DNA from 3 places in the Streptomyces sp. NPDC017991 genome. Region 3 is predicted to be linked to each of the others. Evidence: riboswitches for the same ligand, from Rfam matches in the RefSeq annotation. Region 3 holds a riboswitch; each other region holds the start of a gene.

Region 1 (4,982 bases), on a different contig from region 3:
GTCGGCCATGGGTCAGCCTCCTTGGACGGCGGTGAGCACTTCGACGCGGTCTCCCTCGCGCAGGAAGGTCGCCGGCCACTGCGTGCGCGGGACGACGGTCTCGTTGAGCGCGGCGGCGACACCGGAGGGAGCCGCGCAGAGAGCCGTCACGAGGGCGTCGAGAGCGGTGTCGGCGGCGAGTTCCCGCCGCTCCCCGTTGACGAGGACGGTCACGCTCATGCGGGCTGCTCCGTGAGTGCGACGGCGTCGAACCGCCCGGGGGTGAACGGACGGGCCTCTTCGGTGAGTTCCCCCGTGGTCAGGGCGTGCGCCAGGGCGTCGCCGGTGACCGGGGTGAGCAGCACGCCGTTGCGGTGGTGGCCGGTTGCCAGGAGCAGCCCCGGGAGATCGGTCGGGCCGAGCAGGGGCGCGTTGTCGGGGGAGGCCGGGCGCAGTCCGGCGCGCGTCTCGGTGAGCGGCAGTTCGGTGATGCCGGGAACGAGTTCGTGGGCGTCCCGCAGCAGCTCGTACACACCGCCCGCGGTCACCGTGGTGTCCCAGCCCAGCTCCTCGCTGGTCGCGCCGACGACCAGCTCGCCGTTCTCGCGCGGCACCAGGTAGACGTGGCTGCCGCGGACCACGGCACGCACGGTCCGGCTCAGGAAGGGCGCGTTCAGGGGCGCGTTCGGGCTCCGGAGGGCCGGGGTCCGCTCCGGCATGGCCAGCCGCAGCACCTGCCCCTTCACGGGACGCACCGGCGGCAGCACGTCCTTGGGCACACCCGCGAGACGTCCGCTGAGGCTGCCCGCGGCGAGGACCACCTGCCCCGCGGACAGTTCGGTGCCGTCCGCCGTGACGACTCCGGTGGCCCGGTCCCGTACGACGGTCAGGCGCTCGGCCCACGTCCGGTGGAAGACCACCCCGGTCCGCTCGCAGGCCGTGACCAGAGCCGCGGTGAGTCGCCGCGGGTCGATCTGGTGGTCGCCGTCCACCCGTAGTCCGCCGCGCACCCCGGGCGCGAGCATCGGCTCCAGGCGGCGGCACTCGCGGCCGCTCAGCCACTCCGACTCCAGGCCCGACCGGCGCTGCAGGGCGTGCAGTTCCCGCAGATGGGCGCGGTCGTCGGCGTCGAGCGCGACGCTCAGCGTGCCGCACCTGCGGTAGCCGAGGTCCTGGCCGGTCGCCCCGGTCAGCTCCGCGACGAAGTCCGGATAGCGCCGCGCCGAGGCCAGGTTCAGGCCGAGGAGGGTCTCCTCGCCGTAGTGCAGCTCGGTGACGGCGGCCAGCATCCCGGCCGCGACCTGCGCGGCGCCGCCGCCGGGTTCGGGATCCACCAGCGCGGTCGTCAGCCCGCGCTGCGCGGCCCGCCAGGCGGTGACCAGCCCGATGATCCCGCCCCCGACGACCAGGACATCGGTGGTCGGGATGCTCAGGGGTGCTTGCGGTGTACGCGACATGGGCGTCCAGCCCCTCCCTTCGCCGGCATGACCCGGATCAGGTTCGTACGGTCGGAGGCCGTCCCAGCCTCCCTCTCAGCCCGGTACGCCCGGGCTCCCGCGAGTGCTTTACGTTGGCCACCCTAGCTCTTCGCCCCGCACCGCAGTAAGGGAGCCTCACGGCATGGCCCGCTCGCTCGACGGACTCGTCCTCGCCCCCGTGGCCGACCAGGCACCGGGTCAGGTGGGGACGCGCACCCGGTTCTCGTACCACGAGAAGGACGGTGAGATCTGGGCCGGGTACGCGGGCGGCGACGTCGTACGCGGCCACCTCGTGGGGACCCGCGAGGGCGACCGGCTCGACTTTCGCTACGTCCAGCTGAAGACGGACGGAACCACCTCGTCGGGGCACTGTGTGTCCCAGGTCGCCGAGACCCCCGACGGCCGGGTGCGGCTGGCGGAGACCTGGGAGTGGGAGTCCCAGGAGGGCGGCGGGACGAGTGTGGTCGAAGAGGTCACCCGGAGCTGACGCCGTGCCCGGAGGTTGTGCAACAGCTCACCGACCGTGCCCCTGACCGACGATTTCACCGACTGTCTATGGTGACCGGGTGAGCGAGCTGACACAGGAAACGGGCCCGGCGGCGCGCGTACGCGTCGTGATCGTCGGTGCGGGCATGGCAGGCGTGCAGACCGCCGTCGCCCTGCGGGAACAGGGCTTCCCCGGCAGCGTGACCCTGATCGGCGCGGAACCCCACCAGCCGTACGACCGCCCGCCGCTGTCCAAGGCCGTACTGCTCGGCAAGGCCGAGGGATCCGCCTTCGACGTCGACTTCGAGACCCTCGACGTGGAACTGCGGCTGGGCCTGGAGGTCACCGGCGTCCGCCCGGCCACCCGCGAACTCGACACGGCCGGGGGACGCGTCCCGTACGACGTCCTGGTCGTCGCCACGGGAGCGGAACCCGTCCGGCTGCCGGGCGCCGAGGGCGTACCCGGTGTCCATCTGCTGCGCACCCTCGACGACGCCGAGCGGCTGCGCCCCGTCCTCGCCCGGCAGCACGACATCGTGGTGGTGGGCGCGGGGTGGATCGGCGCGGAGTTCGCCACGGCGGCGCGTGAGGCGGGGTGCTCGGTGACCGTCGTCGAGGCCGCCGACCGGCCGCTGGTGGGCGTGCTGCCGGCCGAGGTGGCCGCGCCCATGGCCGCCTGGTACGCGGACAGCGGGGCGTCGCTGCGCACCCACGCGCGCGTGGAGCGCGTGGAGCCCGGCGCGGTGGTGCTGGACGACGGCTCACGGCTGCCCGCCGGGGCCGTGGTGGTCGGTATCGGGGCGCGGCCGGCCACGTCCTGGCTGGCCGGTTCGGGGATCGAACTGGGCGCCCACCGGGAGGTCGTCGCGGACGACCATCTCCGCACCTCCCTTCCGGACGTGTACGCGGTCGGCGACTGCGCCTCGTTCCCGTCGGGCCGCTACGGGGAACGCCTGCTGGTCCACCATTGGGACAACGCCCTCCAGGGGCCGCGCACGGTCGCGGCGAACATCGTGGGGGAGACGCCCGCGCCGTACGACCCGGTGCCGTACTTCTGGTCGGAGCAGTTCGGCCGCTTCGTCCAGTACGCCGGGCACCACGGGGCCGCCGACACCCTGCTCCGGCGGGGGGATCCGGCGGGGCCCTCCTGGTCGGTGTGCTGGCTCCGGGAGGGCCGCCTGGTCGCGGTGCTGGCGGTGGGGCGGCCCCGGGACCTGGCGCAGGGCCGCCGGCTGATCGAGTCGGGCACCCGAATGGACCCAGCCCTCCTGACGGACCCGTCCCGCCCCTTGAAGGGAGCCGCGGTCTAGCGCGTCGCGCGTCCGCGGGGAGGCGGTCGGCTGCTTGTGGGCCCGGTGGGGCCGGTCGCGCGGTTCCCCGCGCCCCTGACAGGGCGCCCCGTCGTACGTTCTCCAGCGAGTCCGACCCCGGGCGGAGCGAGGCGCCCGGGTACCGGCTGTCAGTGGGAGATGGCAGGCTTGTCCTCGTGACCGAGATTGACGCAAAGATCGATGCTCTCGTCCCTGCCTGGCTCACCCTCCCCGACATCGCCGAAAAGTTCGGCGTCGAGGTGACGCGCGTCCGGCAGCTGGTCAGGGAAGGCCAGCTGATCGCCGTACGCCGAGGTGAGAACCGCGCGCTGCACGTCCCCGCCGCTTTCATCGACGTGGACGAACAGAAGGTCGTCAAGGGCCTCGTAGGCACCCTGACGCTCCTGCGGGACGACGGCTACAACGACGAAGAGATGCTGGAGTGGCTCTTCACCCCCGACGAGAGCCTGCCCGGCACCCCCGCGCAGGCTCTGAGTGAGAATCGCGGCACGGAGGTGAAGCGCCGCGCCCAGGCGCTCGCCGTCTGACCCGAGCACGCCGCACAACCGCAACGCCGTACGGCGTACGGGCCACGGGCCGCGAGCTGTGGGCCGCGAGCTGTGGAGACAGGACCGGGCCCGCGGCCCCGCGGCCCGTACGCCACCGACACCACACGGGGGACCCACGCATGCCCGAATCCACCGCACGCGCACAGCTCGCCGACGCCCGGGTCTACCTCTGCACGGACGCCCGCAGGCGCCAGGGCGACCTCGCCGCCTTCCTGGACGCGGCCCTCGCGGGCGGCGTGGACATCGTGCAGTTGCGGGACAAGGGCATGGAGGCGGCCGAGGAACTGGAGCACCTCGCGGTGTTCGCGGACGCCTGCCGCCGGCACGGCAAGCTCCTCGCGGTGAACGACCGGGCCGACGTGGCCCACGCCGTCGGAGCCGACGTCCTGCACCTCGGCCAGGGAGACCTCCCCGTCCCCGCGGCCCGGGCGATCCTCGGCGACGAGGTCCTGATAGGCCGCTCCACGCACGCGGGACCGGAGGCCTCGGCCGCCGCCGTCCAGGCCGGCGTGGACTACTTCTGCACCGGCCCCTGCTGGCCGACCCCCACCAAGCCCGGCCGCCACGCCCCGGGCCTCGACCTGGTCCGGCACACGGCCGCGCTCGCCACGGACCGCCCCTGGTTCGCCATCGGCGGCATCGGCCTCGGCAACCTCGACCAGGTGCTCGAAGCGGGCGCCCGCCGCGTCGTCGTCGTACGGGCGATCACCGAGGCAGACGACCCGGGCGCGGCGGCGGCGGAGTTCGCCAAGCGGCTCCGGGGGGCGTGAACCGCGGGCGCGGCACAGAGCGGGACAGAGCAGAACGGATACCTGCCGATCCAGGATCGATCGAGCGCCGGTTGTCCGAGGAGTGGACAACAAGTCGACAAATCGGACAAAGTCCCCACATCCGGTTGGGGGACGGACTCCCCCTGGCTAACCTGCGGGTATGGCCCTCGGATCTGCTTCCACCAGGACTGACCGCGCACGCACCGTGCGCGACATGCTCGCGACCGGCAAGACGACCTTCTCGTTCGAGTTCTGGGCGCCGAAGACCGAAAAAGGCGAGCGGAACCTGTGGAACGCGCTGCGCAGGGTCGAGGCGGTCGCCCCCAGCTTCGTCTCGGTGACCTACGGCGCCGGCGGCACCACCCGCGCCGGCACGGTCAAGGCGACCGA
Region 2 (4,982 bases), on a different contig from region 3:
GACGACCGGGGGGCCGCTCGGACGGGCGGCCCCCTGTTCCGCGACGAGACGCCACCGCCGTCGACGCCGCCCCCGTCCCAGGCTTCGTCGCAGCACCCGCTGAATCCGCAGGAGCCCATGACCAGCGCCGCACAACCCGCCTCCGCGCCGCAGAAGAAGAACGCGGGGCGCGACCTGGGTGCTGCCATAGGGGTCGGTGTCGGGCTCGGCGTGGTGATCGTCGCGTCGCTCTTCGTCGTCAAGGCCGCCTTCGTCGGCGTCATAACGGTCGCTGTCGTGGTCGGTCTGTGGGAACTCACGTCGAGACTCGCGGAGCGCAAGGACATCAAGGCGCCGCTCGTGCCGCTGGCGCTGGGCGGTGCGGCGATGGTCGTCGCCGGTTACGTCCGCGGGCCCGAGGGCGCCTGGGTGGCCATGGCGCTCACCGCGCTCGCGGTCCTGGTCTGGCGGATGACGGAACCGCCCGAGGGGTACCTCAAGGACGTCACCGCGGGGGTCTTCGCGGCCTTCTACATCCCGTTCCTCGCCACCTTCGTGGCGATGATGCTCACCGCGGACGACGGCGCGAAGCGGGTCCTCACGTTCCTGCTGCTCGCCGTGGTCAGCGACACGGGCGCGTACGCCGTCGGCTGGCGCTTCGGCCGGCACAAGCTCGCGCCGCGCATCAGCCCCGGCAAGACCCGCGAGGGCCTGCTCGGCGCGATCGCCTTCGCCATGGTGGCGGGCGCGCTGTGCATGCAGTTCCTGATCGACGGCGGCACCTGGTGGCAGGGTCTGATCCTCGGTTTCGCGGTCGCGGGCAGCGCCACGCTCGGCGACCTCGGCGAGTCGATGATCAAGCGGGACCTGGGCATCAAGGACATGGGCACCCTGCTCCCGGGCCACGGCGGGATCATGGACCGACTGGACTCGCTGCTGCCCACCGCCCCCGTGGTGTGGCTGCTGCTGGTGCTCTTCGTCGGATCGGTCTGACCGGACCGAGCGCGGCGTCACCGGACCGGGCCGACCGGACCGAGCGCCGCGTCACTCACGGACCCCCGGCCGATCACGGTTGGGGGTCTTCGGCGTCCTGGCCCGCCGCGGAGTACTCGTGCGGCCGGCCACCCTGCCACTTCACCCACCGCGGGTCGTCCAGCAGCTCCCAGGCGTCGTCCGGCAGCCCCGCCCGGCGCAGGAACTCGACCAGGTCGGTGTCGCTGTGGGCGAGGCCGAAGACCTGGCCGTGGATGGTGACCCGGCGCCCGCGGGCGCCCGTCATGCGGTGCACGACGATGGGCGCCGCGTTCGTCCCGCTGATGTTCTCGTCCTGCGACCGTTCGCCGTTCACAGCACACCCAGATCGTTGTCGGGCCGGCAGTAGGGGCACGCGGTGATGCCGTCCTCCGTGAGAGCCCGGAGCGCCTGCTCGCGGGGCAGCGGTTTGGTGTTCTTGCCGGCCATGCCGCAGTCGCTCGTATGGACGGCGTCGGGGGTGGGTCTGCCACCCGCTCTTCGCAACGCGAGCTTCCAGCCGGGTGTGGGTGGGGACAGTGTGCGCGCGGCACGGGCAGTGGTCGCCTCCTGACGTTCGAGCTCGGCGATGGTGTCGTCCGTGCGGCGCAACTGCCAGGCCAGCCATTCGCGGACGCTGCGCAGGCGATCCAGACGAGACACTTTATCGGACACGCGTTCGATTCTAGGTCCAAGTGTGGCCTAGATGGCAACGCCGCCGGCGGAAGAGGCCCACAAAACCGTGAGGCGACCGCCTCGCGCGACCGCCTTGTGCGACCGCACACCGCCGGGATCCGGCGGCTCAGGTCACACGAAACGATCTGCGACACTGGTACAGCCATGCCTAAGCCCGGAGAACTCACATTCGTCGCCCCCCGCGGAGCCAAGAAGCCGCCGCGGCACCTTGCCGATCTCACGCCCGCCGAGCGTAAAGAAGCTGTTGCCGCGGTCGGTGAGAAGCCGTTTCGTGCCAAACAGCTCTCGCAGCACTACTTCGCGCGGTTCGCGCACGACCCCGAGCAGTGGACCGACATCCCTGCCGGTTCGCGCGCCAAGCTGCAGGAAGCCCTGCTGCCCGAGCTGATGACGGTCGTGCGGCATCTGTCCACCGACGACGACACCACCCGCAAGACCCTCTGGCGGCTCTTCGACGGCACGCTCGTCGAGTCCGTGCTGATGCGCTACCCGGACCGGGTCACCATGTGCATCAGCTCACAGGCCGGCTGCGGGATGAACTGCCCGTTCTGCGCGACGGGACAGGCCGGTCTCGACCGGAACCTGTCGACCGGCGAGATCGTGCACCAGATCGTCGACGGCATGCGGGCGCTGCGCGACGGGGAGATCCCCGGCGGCCCGGCGCGGCTCAGCAACATCGTCTTCATGGGCATGGGCGAGCCGCTCGCCAACTACAAGCGGGTCGTCCAGTCCATCCGGGCCCTCACCGACCCGGAGCCGGACGGGCTCGGGCTCTCGCAGCGTGGGATCACCGTCTCGACCGTCGGTCTCGTCCCCGCCATCAACCGGTTCGCCGACGAGGGCTTCAAGTGCCGTCTCGCCATCTCCCTGCACGCACCGGACGACGAGCTGCGCGACACCCTCGTACCGGTCAACACGCGGTGGAAGGTACGGGAGGTGCTGGACGCGGGCTGGGAGTACGCGGCCAGGTCGGGGCGCCGGCTCTCCATCGAGTACGCGCTCATCCGGGACATCAACGACCAGGCGTGGCGCGGTGACCGGCTCGGGCGGATGCTCAAGGGCAAGCCGGTGCATGTGAACCTGATCCCGCTGAACCCGACGCCCGGTTCCAAGTGGACCGCCTCGCGGCCCGAGGACGAGAAGGCGTTCGTCGAGGCGATCGCCGCCCATGGTGTGCCCGTCACCGTCCGGGACACCCGTGGCCAGGAGATCGACGGGGCGTGCGGACAGCTCGCGGCCACCGAGCGGTAGTCTGGCGCATACGTACGTACATCTTCATATTCCGACAGGGGAGCGCCACAGCGCTGAGAGTGCGGGACAGCCCGCAGACCCTCTGAACCTCGCCCAGGTCATTCTGGGTAGGAAGTTCGGTCACTACTCAAGCTGTTGCGCCCTGCCCGGGATCCGACCGAGGTCCCGGGCAGGGCCGCGTCTCTTCCTGGTCAACCCAGGAGGAATCCAGTGAGCGACAAGAGCAGCATCTTCAGGGTCACCGCCGTGGTCGCGGCCACCGGGCTCGGCCTCGCCGCGCTCGGCGCGTGCGGCTCGTCCGACTCCGGGAGCGGTGGGGGCTCCGGGTCCAAGACCGTCACCCTCGTCAGCCATGACTCTTTCGCCTACACCAAGGACGTACTGAAGGCGTTCGAGAAGGAGTCCGGGTACAAGGTCAGGGTCCTCAAGGACGGCGACGCCGGGCAGGCCGTCAACAAGGCGATCCTCACCAAGGACAACCCGCAGGGAGACGTCCTCTTCGGCGTCGACAACACCCTGCTCTCCCGCGCCCTCGACAACGGGCTCTTCCAGTCGTACGAGGCCAAGGGCGCCGACGGCATCCGGTCCGAGTACCGGGTCGACCAGGACAAGCACCGGGTCACGCCCATCGACTCCGGTGACATCTGCGTCAACTACGACAAGGCCTACTTCAGCGCGCACAAGCTGGCCGTGCCCACGTCCTTCGACGACCTGATCAAGCCCGCGTACAAGGATCTGCTCGTCACCGAGAACGCCTCGACCTCCTCGCCCGGCCTCGGCTTCCTGCTCGGCACCGCCGCGAAGTACGGCGACAAGGGCTGGGAGGGCTACTGGAAGAAGCTCAAGGCCAACGGCGTGAAGGTCGTCGACGGCTGGGAGCAGGCCTACAACGAGGAGTTCTCCGGGTCCGCCGGCGGCAGGAAGGCCAAGGGCGACCGCCCGCTCGTCGTCTCGTACGCCTCCTCGCCGCCCGCCGAGGTCATCTACGCCGACCCCAAGCCGAAGACTGCGCCGACCGGTGTCGCGGACGGCACCTGCTTCCGCCAGGTCGAGTACGCGGGCCTGCTGAGCAACGCCGGGAACACCGAGGGCGGCAAGGCGCTCATCGACTTCCTGGTCGGCAAGCAGTTCCAGGAGGACATGCCGCTCAACATGTTCGTGTACCCGGTGGTCGAGGGCGCTGAGGTGCCCGACGCGTTCACCCGGTACGGGCCGGCCGCCGCGAACCCCGAGACCCTGGCCCCCGCCAGGATCGCCGACAACCGTGACGAGTGGGTCAAGTCATGGACCTCGCTCGTACTGAAGTAGAGCCCAGCGCGCGCCCCCGGTCTCCGCGCCGGGGGAGCGCGGCGCGGCTCGGGCTCATGATCGTGCCCGTCGCGTTCTTCGGGGTCTTCTTCGCCTATCCGGTCGCCGCGATCACCGTTCGTGGGCTGAAGGTCGACGGCGTCTGGCGGTTCGGGCGGATCTGGGACGTGCTCGGACAGTCCGACATCCGGCACGTCCTGTGGTTCACGACCTGGCAGGCGCTGGCCTCGACCGCGCTCACCCTGCTGATCGCGCTCCCCGGCGCGTACGTCTTCGCGCGCTTCGAGTTCAGGGGCAAGCAGATTCTGCGGGCCGTCGTCACCGTGCCGTTCGTGCTGCCGACGGTCGTCGTGGGCACGGCCTTCCTGGCGCTGCTCGGGCGGGGCGGGCTGCTCGACGAGCTGTGGGGCGTACGCCTGGACACCACCGTGTGGGCCATCCTGCTCGCGCACGTCTTCTTCAACTACGCGGTCGTCGTCCGCACGGTCGGCGGTCTCTGGTCGCAGCTCGACCCGCGGCAGGAGGAGGCCGCGCGGATGCTCGGCGCCTCCCGGTTCGCGGCCTGGCGCGGGGTGACGCTCCCTGCGCTCGGCCCGGCCGTGGCCGCCGCCGCGCTCATGGTGTTCCTCTTCACCTTCACCTCCTTCGGCGTCGTGCAGATCCTCGGCGGCCCCACCTTCTCGACGCTCGAAGTCGAGATCTACCGGCAGACCTCGGAGATCTTCGACCTCTCGACG
Region 3 (4,982 bases):
TCGCCCAAACGACTGGCCGAAAAGGAGCCGAGACTGTTCCTACGGCCCGGAACGCCGAGGCCCTGGAAATGATCGTCCAAGGCCACGGCGTCACGGCACACGACTGATCAGTCGACCAAAGGTATGCGGAACCGATGGGCCGCGCGGTTCAGTCGGCCATGGGCAGATAGACCCGGTTGCCCGCGGCGGCGAACTCCTTGGATTTCTGGAGCATCCCGTCGGCGACCTCTTCGGGCGAGGCCCCTGCGGCCGCCGTACCGCCGAACTGCTCGTTAATGCTGTGGCTGATCTTCATCGAGCAGAACTTCGGCCCGCACATGGAGCAGAAGTGTGCCGTCTTGGCCGGTTCGGCCGGCAGGGTCTCGTCGTGGAACTCCCGGGCGGTGTCCGGATCCAGGGCCAGATTGAACTGGTCCTCCCAGCGGAACTCGAAGCGGGCGTCCGACAACGCGTCGTCCCACTCCTGTGCGCCCGGATGCCCCTTGGCGAGGTCCGCCGCGTGGGCCGCGATCTTGTAGGTGATGACACCCGTCTTGACGTCGTCACGGTTGGGCAGGCCCAGATGTTCCTTGGGCGTGACGTAGCAGAGCATCGCCGTGCCCCACCAGGCGATCATCGCAGCCCCGATGCCGGAGGTGATGTGGTCGTACGCCGGCGCGACGTCGGTCGTCAGCGGGCCGAGCGTATAGAACGGGGCCTCCTCGCAGATCTCCTGCTGAAGGTCGATGTTCTCCTTGATCTTGTGCATCGGGACATGCCCCGGGCCCTCGATCATGGTCTGTACGTTGAAACGCTTCGCGACCTTGTTGAGCTCCCCCAGGGTCCGCAACTCCGCGAACTGCGCGGCGTCGTTGGCGTCCGCGATCGACCCGGGCCGCAGGCCGTCGCCGAGCGAGTACGTGACGTCGTACGCGGCGAGAATCTCGCAGAGGTCCTCGAAGCGCTCGTACAGGAACGACTCCTTGTGGTGCGCCAGGCACCACGCCGCCATGATGGAACCGCCGCGCGAGACGATGCCGGTCTTGCGGTTCGCGGTCAGCGGGACGTACGGCAGACGCACACCCGCGTGGACGGTCATGTAGTCCACGCCCTGCTCGGCCTGCTCGATGACCGTGTCCTTGTAGATCTCCCAGGTGAGTTCCTCGGCCCGTCCGTCGACCTTCTCCAGCGCCTGGTAGAGGGGGACCGTGCCGATGGGGACCGGGGAGTTGCGCAGCACCCACTCGCGGGTGGTGTGGATGTTGCGGCCGGTCGACAGGTCCATCACCGTGTCGGCGCCCCAGCGCGTCGCCCAGGTCATCTTGTCGACCTCCTCCTCGATGGAGGAGGTGACCGCGGAGTTGCCGATGTTGGCGTTGACCTTCACCAGGAACCGCTTGCCGATGATCATCGGCTCGATCTCGGGATGGTTGGCGTTGGCCGGCAGCACGGCCCGGCCCGCCGCGATCTCCGTACGGACGACCTCGGGGTCGACGTTCTCCCGGATGGCCACGTACTCCATCTCCGGCGTCACCTCGCCCCGCCGCGCGTAGGCGAGTTGTGTCACCGCCTGCCCGTCACGGCTCCGGCGGGGCAGCCGCGGGCGCCCCGGGAAGACCGCGTCCAGGTTGCGCAGGCCGCCGCGCGGCGAGGTGTGCTTGATCCCGTCGTCCTCGGGGCTCACGGGACGGCCCGCGTACTCCTCGGTGTCGCCACGGGTGATGATCCAGTTGTCGCGCAGAGGCGCCAGACCCCTGCGTACATCGGTGTCGACGACCGGATCGGTGTACGGGCCGGAGGTGTCGTACAGGGTGATCGACTCACCGTTGGTGAGGTGCACCTGACGGACCGGCACCCGCAGATCGGGGCGCGAGCCCGCGACATACGCCTTGTGCCAGCCGATCGACTTCCCGGTTTCGGACTTGCCGGCTTCGGACTTCCCGGCTTCGCCGCTCTCGGGTGAAGCAGTTGCCCCGCCGTCCTCGACCGCTGCGGACACCTCGGTGCCGTCGACCGGGGCGAGCGCCCCGCCCGTCTGACTGGAGGCAGGCGTGCGTACGTCCTTGTTGGTCATGAGACCTACTCCCTACGCCGGCATTACCCGGTAACAGGTTCGGCGGTCGACGCAGCGTTTCCCGTCCGGCGATGTTCCACGTGAAACATCGCGGATACGGAGGTCAGCGCCCTCTCAGCCCGGTGCTCCGAGCTCCCGCGTGTGCAAAGGTGCTTCCACGCTAGCGTCACAATGGGCGCGGTGAACAGTGGGCCCCTCTCGTTCTTGCGATGATCGGTCGGTGACCACGACGCAGCAGCCCCCACTTCCGCCGTCCGAACCGCCCCACGGACACGGCCACGACGGCCACGGTCACGGCGGCGGACATGGACCCCACGGCCCCGGCGGTGGCGGCGACGGACCTGCGGGCGGCGGGCACGGTCACTCACACAGTCATGGCCCCGCGGCCCCAGTCTCCATGCATCTGCGCAAGATCATCGCGGCGGTGCTGATTCCTTTCGCCGTGGCGGTCGTTGTGGGTCTCGCGGTGCTCTGGCCGGGCGGCGCACCCGGACATGAGCGCACGGGTGTCGGCTTCGACCGGCAGACCCAGCAGGCCACCGTGACCAAGATCGACAAGGTCGACTGCAAGTCCGTGAACGCCTCGGGCGAGACTCCGACCGGCGACACCTCGACGGCCGAGGGCTCATCGGCTCAGCAGCAGGACTCGGGCACCTGCAAGAAGGCGACGATCCGGGTCGACTCCGGCAAGGACAAGGGCCGTACCTTCACGGAGATCGTCCAGCCGGACTCCTCGCGCCAGTTGGAGCAGGGCCAGGAGGTGATCGTGGCGTACGCGCCCGACGCCCCCAAGGAACTCCAGTACTCGGTCACCGATGTGAACCGCAAGCTCCCCATGGCGCTGCTCGCCGGCATCTTCGCCCTCGCCGTGGTCGTGGTGGGCCGGATGCGGGGTGTCATGGCGCTGATCGCGCTGGCCGTCAGCTTCCTGATCCTGACGTTCTTCATCCTGCCCGCGATTTTGCAGGGGTCGAATCCGCTGGTCGTGGCGGTGGTCGGGGCCAGCGCCATCATGCTGATCGCGCTCTACATGTGTCACGGTCTCTCGGCCCGGACGTCGGTCGCCGTACTGGGCACGCTGCTGTCCCTGGTGCTGATCGGGCTGCTCGGCTCTCTGTTCATCGACTGGGCCGCGCTGACCGGCAACACCGACGACAACACCGGCCTGATCCACGGTCTCTACCCGTCCATCGACATGAGCGGTCTGCTGCTCGCGGGTGTCATCATCGGTTCGCTCGGAGTGCTCGACGACGTCACGGTGACACAGACGTCGGCGGTCTGGGAGCTGCACGAGGCCAACCCGACGATGGGCTGGCGAGGTCTGTACCGCGCGGGCATCCGTATCGGCCGCGACCACATCGCGTCCGTCGTCAACACGCTCGTCCTCGCCTACGCGGGCGCGGCGCTGCCTCTGCTGCTGCTCTTCTCCATCGCGCAGAGCAGCGTGGGGACGGTGGCCAACAGCGAACTGGTGGCCGCGGAGATCGTCCGCACCCTCGTCGGCTCGATCGGGCTGGTCGCCTCGGTGCCGGTCACGACAGCTCTCGCGGCCCTGGTCGTCTCGGCTGACCGCCCGGGTGACGCTGTCCCGGCCCCGCAGCCGCAACCACAGCAATCGCAGCCGCAGTCCCAGTCCGGCTCGAAGGCACCGTTGCGCGGTGGGAGCGGCCGCCGCCGCAAGCACTGAAACCGGCGCGTCACCGGGACGGGCCGGTCTTCCTTGGACCTTCCCAGGGCGGGGGCGCTCCCGCGCAGGACGGCTGTCGGCCGAGCGCGGGCAGCGGGGAACGACGACCGACGAAGGGGGGAAGCGTCACCTCACGTCGGCCGCCGCCGCGTCACCCCGCGCTCTGCTCCTCCGCCAGGATGCGGTCCAGGGCCTCGTCCAGGTGCGTGTCGAAGTCGGCGAGGGAGCGCTCCTGGCCCAGCGGGACCAGCCGGTCCGTACGGTCGAGGAACGCCAGCAGCGGCGCCGTACCGCAGCGGAACAGGGCCTGGTCGACGCCCACCTGAAGCCGGATCAGCACATCGCCGAAACCCTCGGAGTCCGAGGGAGTGATGTGCACGTCTCCGTCCCCGCACGGTCGGCCCACACCGTCGATCAGCAACTCCCGACCGAAGGCCCAGGTCACCGGAGCGTCGCCGGGCAGGTGGAAGGTCAGACGCACGGCATAGGGATCACAGGTCTCGTAACGCAGCTCCACCGGAATGCGGAAGGAGAGCTCCTCCGAGACGACGAAGCTCATCATGACCTCTGCCTGTACTACCGACTCGCGCATCGCCTACCCCGTCGTTTGCCGTCCATGGCCGGGAATCGTCCACCTAAACACTTCTGGCATCTTGCTTAACGTGTACACCAGATCACAAGGAGTGAGTTTTCAGATGCTGATAGAGACCGCAAGTGTCCCCAGCAGCGTGTCGATCTCGCTCTGCAGTCGCCGCGCCGCGGGCAGCAGCCGTTCGGCCTGGTGGGACGGCATGGAGATGGCCACCGTGGCGGCCGTGCTGCCCAGTGTGAGAGGGATCGCGGCGCAGACCGCGCCCAGCGCGTACTCCTGACGTTCGATCACCGGTTGCATGCGTCCGGTCGATTCGAGACGGCGAATCAAGGTCTGATCGTCACGCACCGTGTACGGCGTGACGGATCGCACGGGGTAGCGGTCGAGGTGGTCCCTGCGCCCCTCCGCGTTGAGCTGGGACAGCAGACACTGGCCGATCGCGTGCGCGTGCCCCGTCTCCCGGAAGTCCGCCCACTCCTCGACCGCGGGATTGGCGGGGGTGTCGGCGACGCACTGGACCTCGATCTCCCCGTCGCGGTAGACCGCGTAGTAGACGGGAGCACCGATCGAATCACGCCAGCTCCCCAGGGCGTCGGCGATCGTGCTGCGACGTTTCTGCTGGGCGCCACCGCGGCTAAGCCGCTCGGCCG

What was found. A riboswitch is a leader RNA that binds a small molecule or an ion and turns the genes downstream of it on or off. The one in region 3 is predicted to bind thiamine pyrophosphate.
Region 1: it holds a riboswitch for thiamine pyrophosphate, as region 3 does, so the genes downstream of both, thiO (glycine oxidase ThiO) here and thiC (phosphomethylpyrimidine synthase ThiC) in region 3, are expected to answer to the same signal.
Region 2: it holds a riboswitch for thiamine pyrophosphate, as region 3 does, so the genes downstream of both, ACH4DZ_RS37945 (thiamine ABC transporter substrate binding subunit) here and thiC (phosphomethylpyrimidine synthase ThiC) in region 3, are expected to answer to the same signal.

Annotation. Positions count from the first base shown of each region.
Region 1 covers NZ_JBIRGP010000005.1:227,947-232,928, reverse strand. Annotated here, with positions in the region: gene ACH4DZ_RS17330 (thiazole synthase) at 1-9, opposite strand, end outside; gene thiS (sulfur carrier protein ThiS) at 13-219, opposite strand; gene thiO (glycine oxidase ThiO) at 216-1,436, opposite strand; TPP riboswitch at 1,434-1,547, opposite strand; gene ACH4DZ_RS17315 (hypothetical protein) at 1,600-1,944, shown strand; gene ACH4DZ_RS17310 (NAD(P)/FAD-dependent oxidoreductase) at 2,024-3,253, shown strand; gene ACH4DZ_RS17305 (Rv2175c family DNA-binding protein) at 3,430-3,801, shown strand; gene thiE (thiamine phosphate synthase) at 3,942-4,592, shown strand; gene metF (methylenetetrahydrofolate reductase [NAD(P)H]) at 4,753-4,982, shown strand, end outside.
Region 2 covers NZ_JBIRGP010000016.1:226,756-231,737, forward strand. Annotated here, with positions in the region: gene ACH4DZ_RS37925 (phosphatidate cytidylyltransferase) at 1-972, shown strand, start outside; gene ACH4DZ_RS37930 (hypothetical protein) at 1,046-1,258, opposite strand; gene ACH4DZ_RS37935 (DUF6233 domain-containing protein) at 1,324-1,665, opposite strand; gene rlmN (23S rRNA (adenine(2503)-C(2))-methyltransferase RlmN) at 1,831-2,937, shown strand; TPP riboswitch at 2,964-3,069, shown strand; gene ACH4DZ_RS37945 (thiamine ABC transporter substrate binding subunit) at 3,148-4,245, shown strand; gene ACH4DZ_RS37950 (ABC transporter permease) at 4,221-4,982, shown strand, end outside.
Region 3 covers NZ_JBIRGP010000004.1:202,582-207,563, forward strand. Annotated here, with positions in the region: gene thiC (phosphomethylpyrimidine synthase ThiC) at 149-2,053, opposite strand; TPP riboswitch at 2,046-2,202, opposite strand; gene ACH4DZ_RS13625 (YibE/F family protein) at 2,274-3,740, shown strand; gene ACH4DZ_RS13630 (SsgA family sporulation/cell division regulator) at 3,892-4,332, opposite strand; gene ACH4DZ_RS13635 (IclR family transcriptional regulator) at 4,432-4,982, opposite strand, start outside.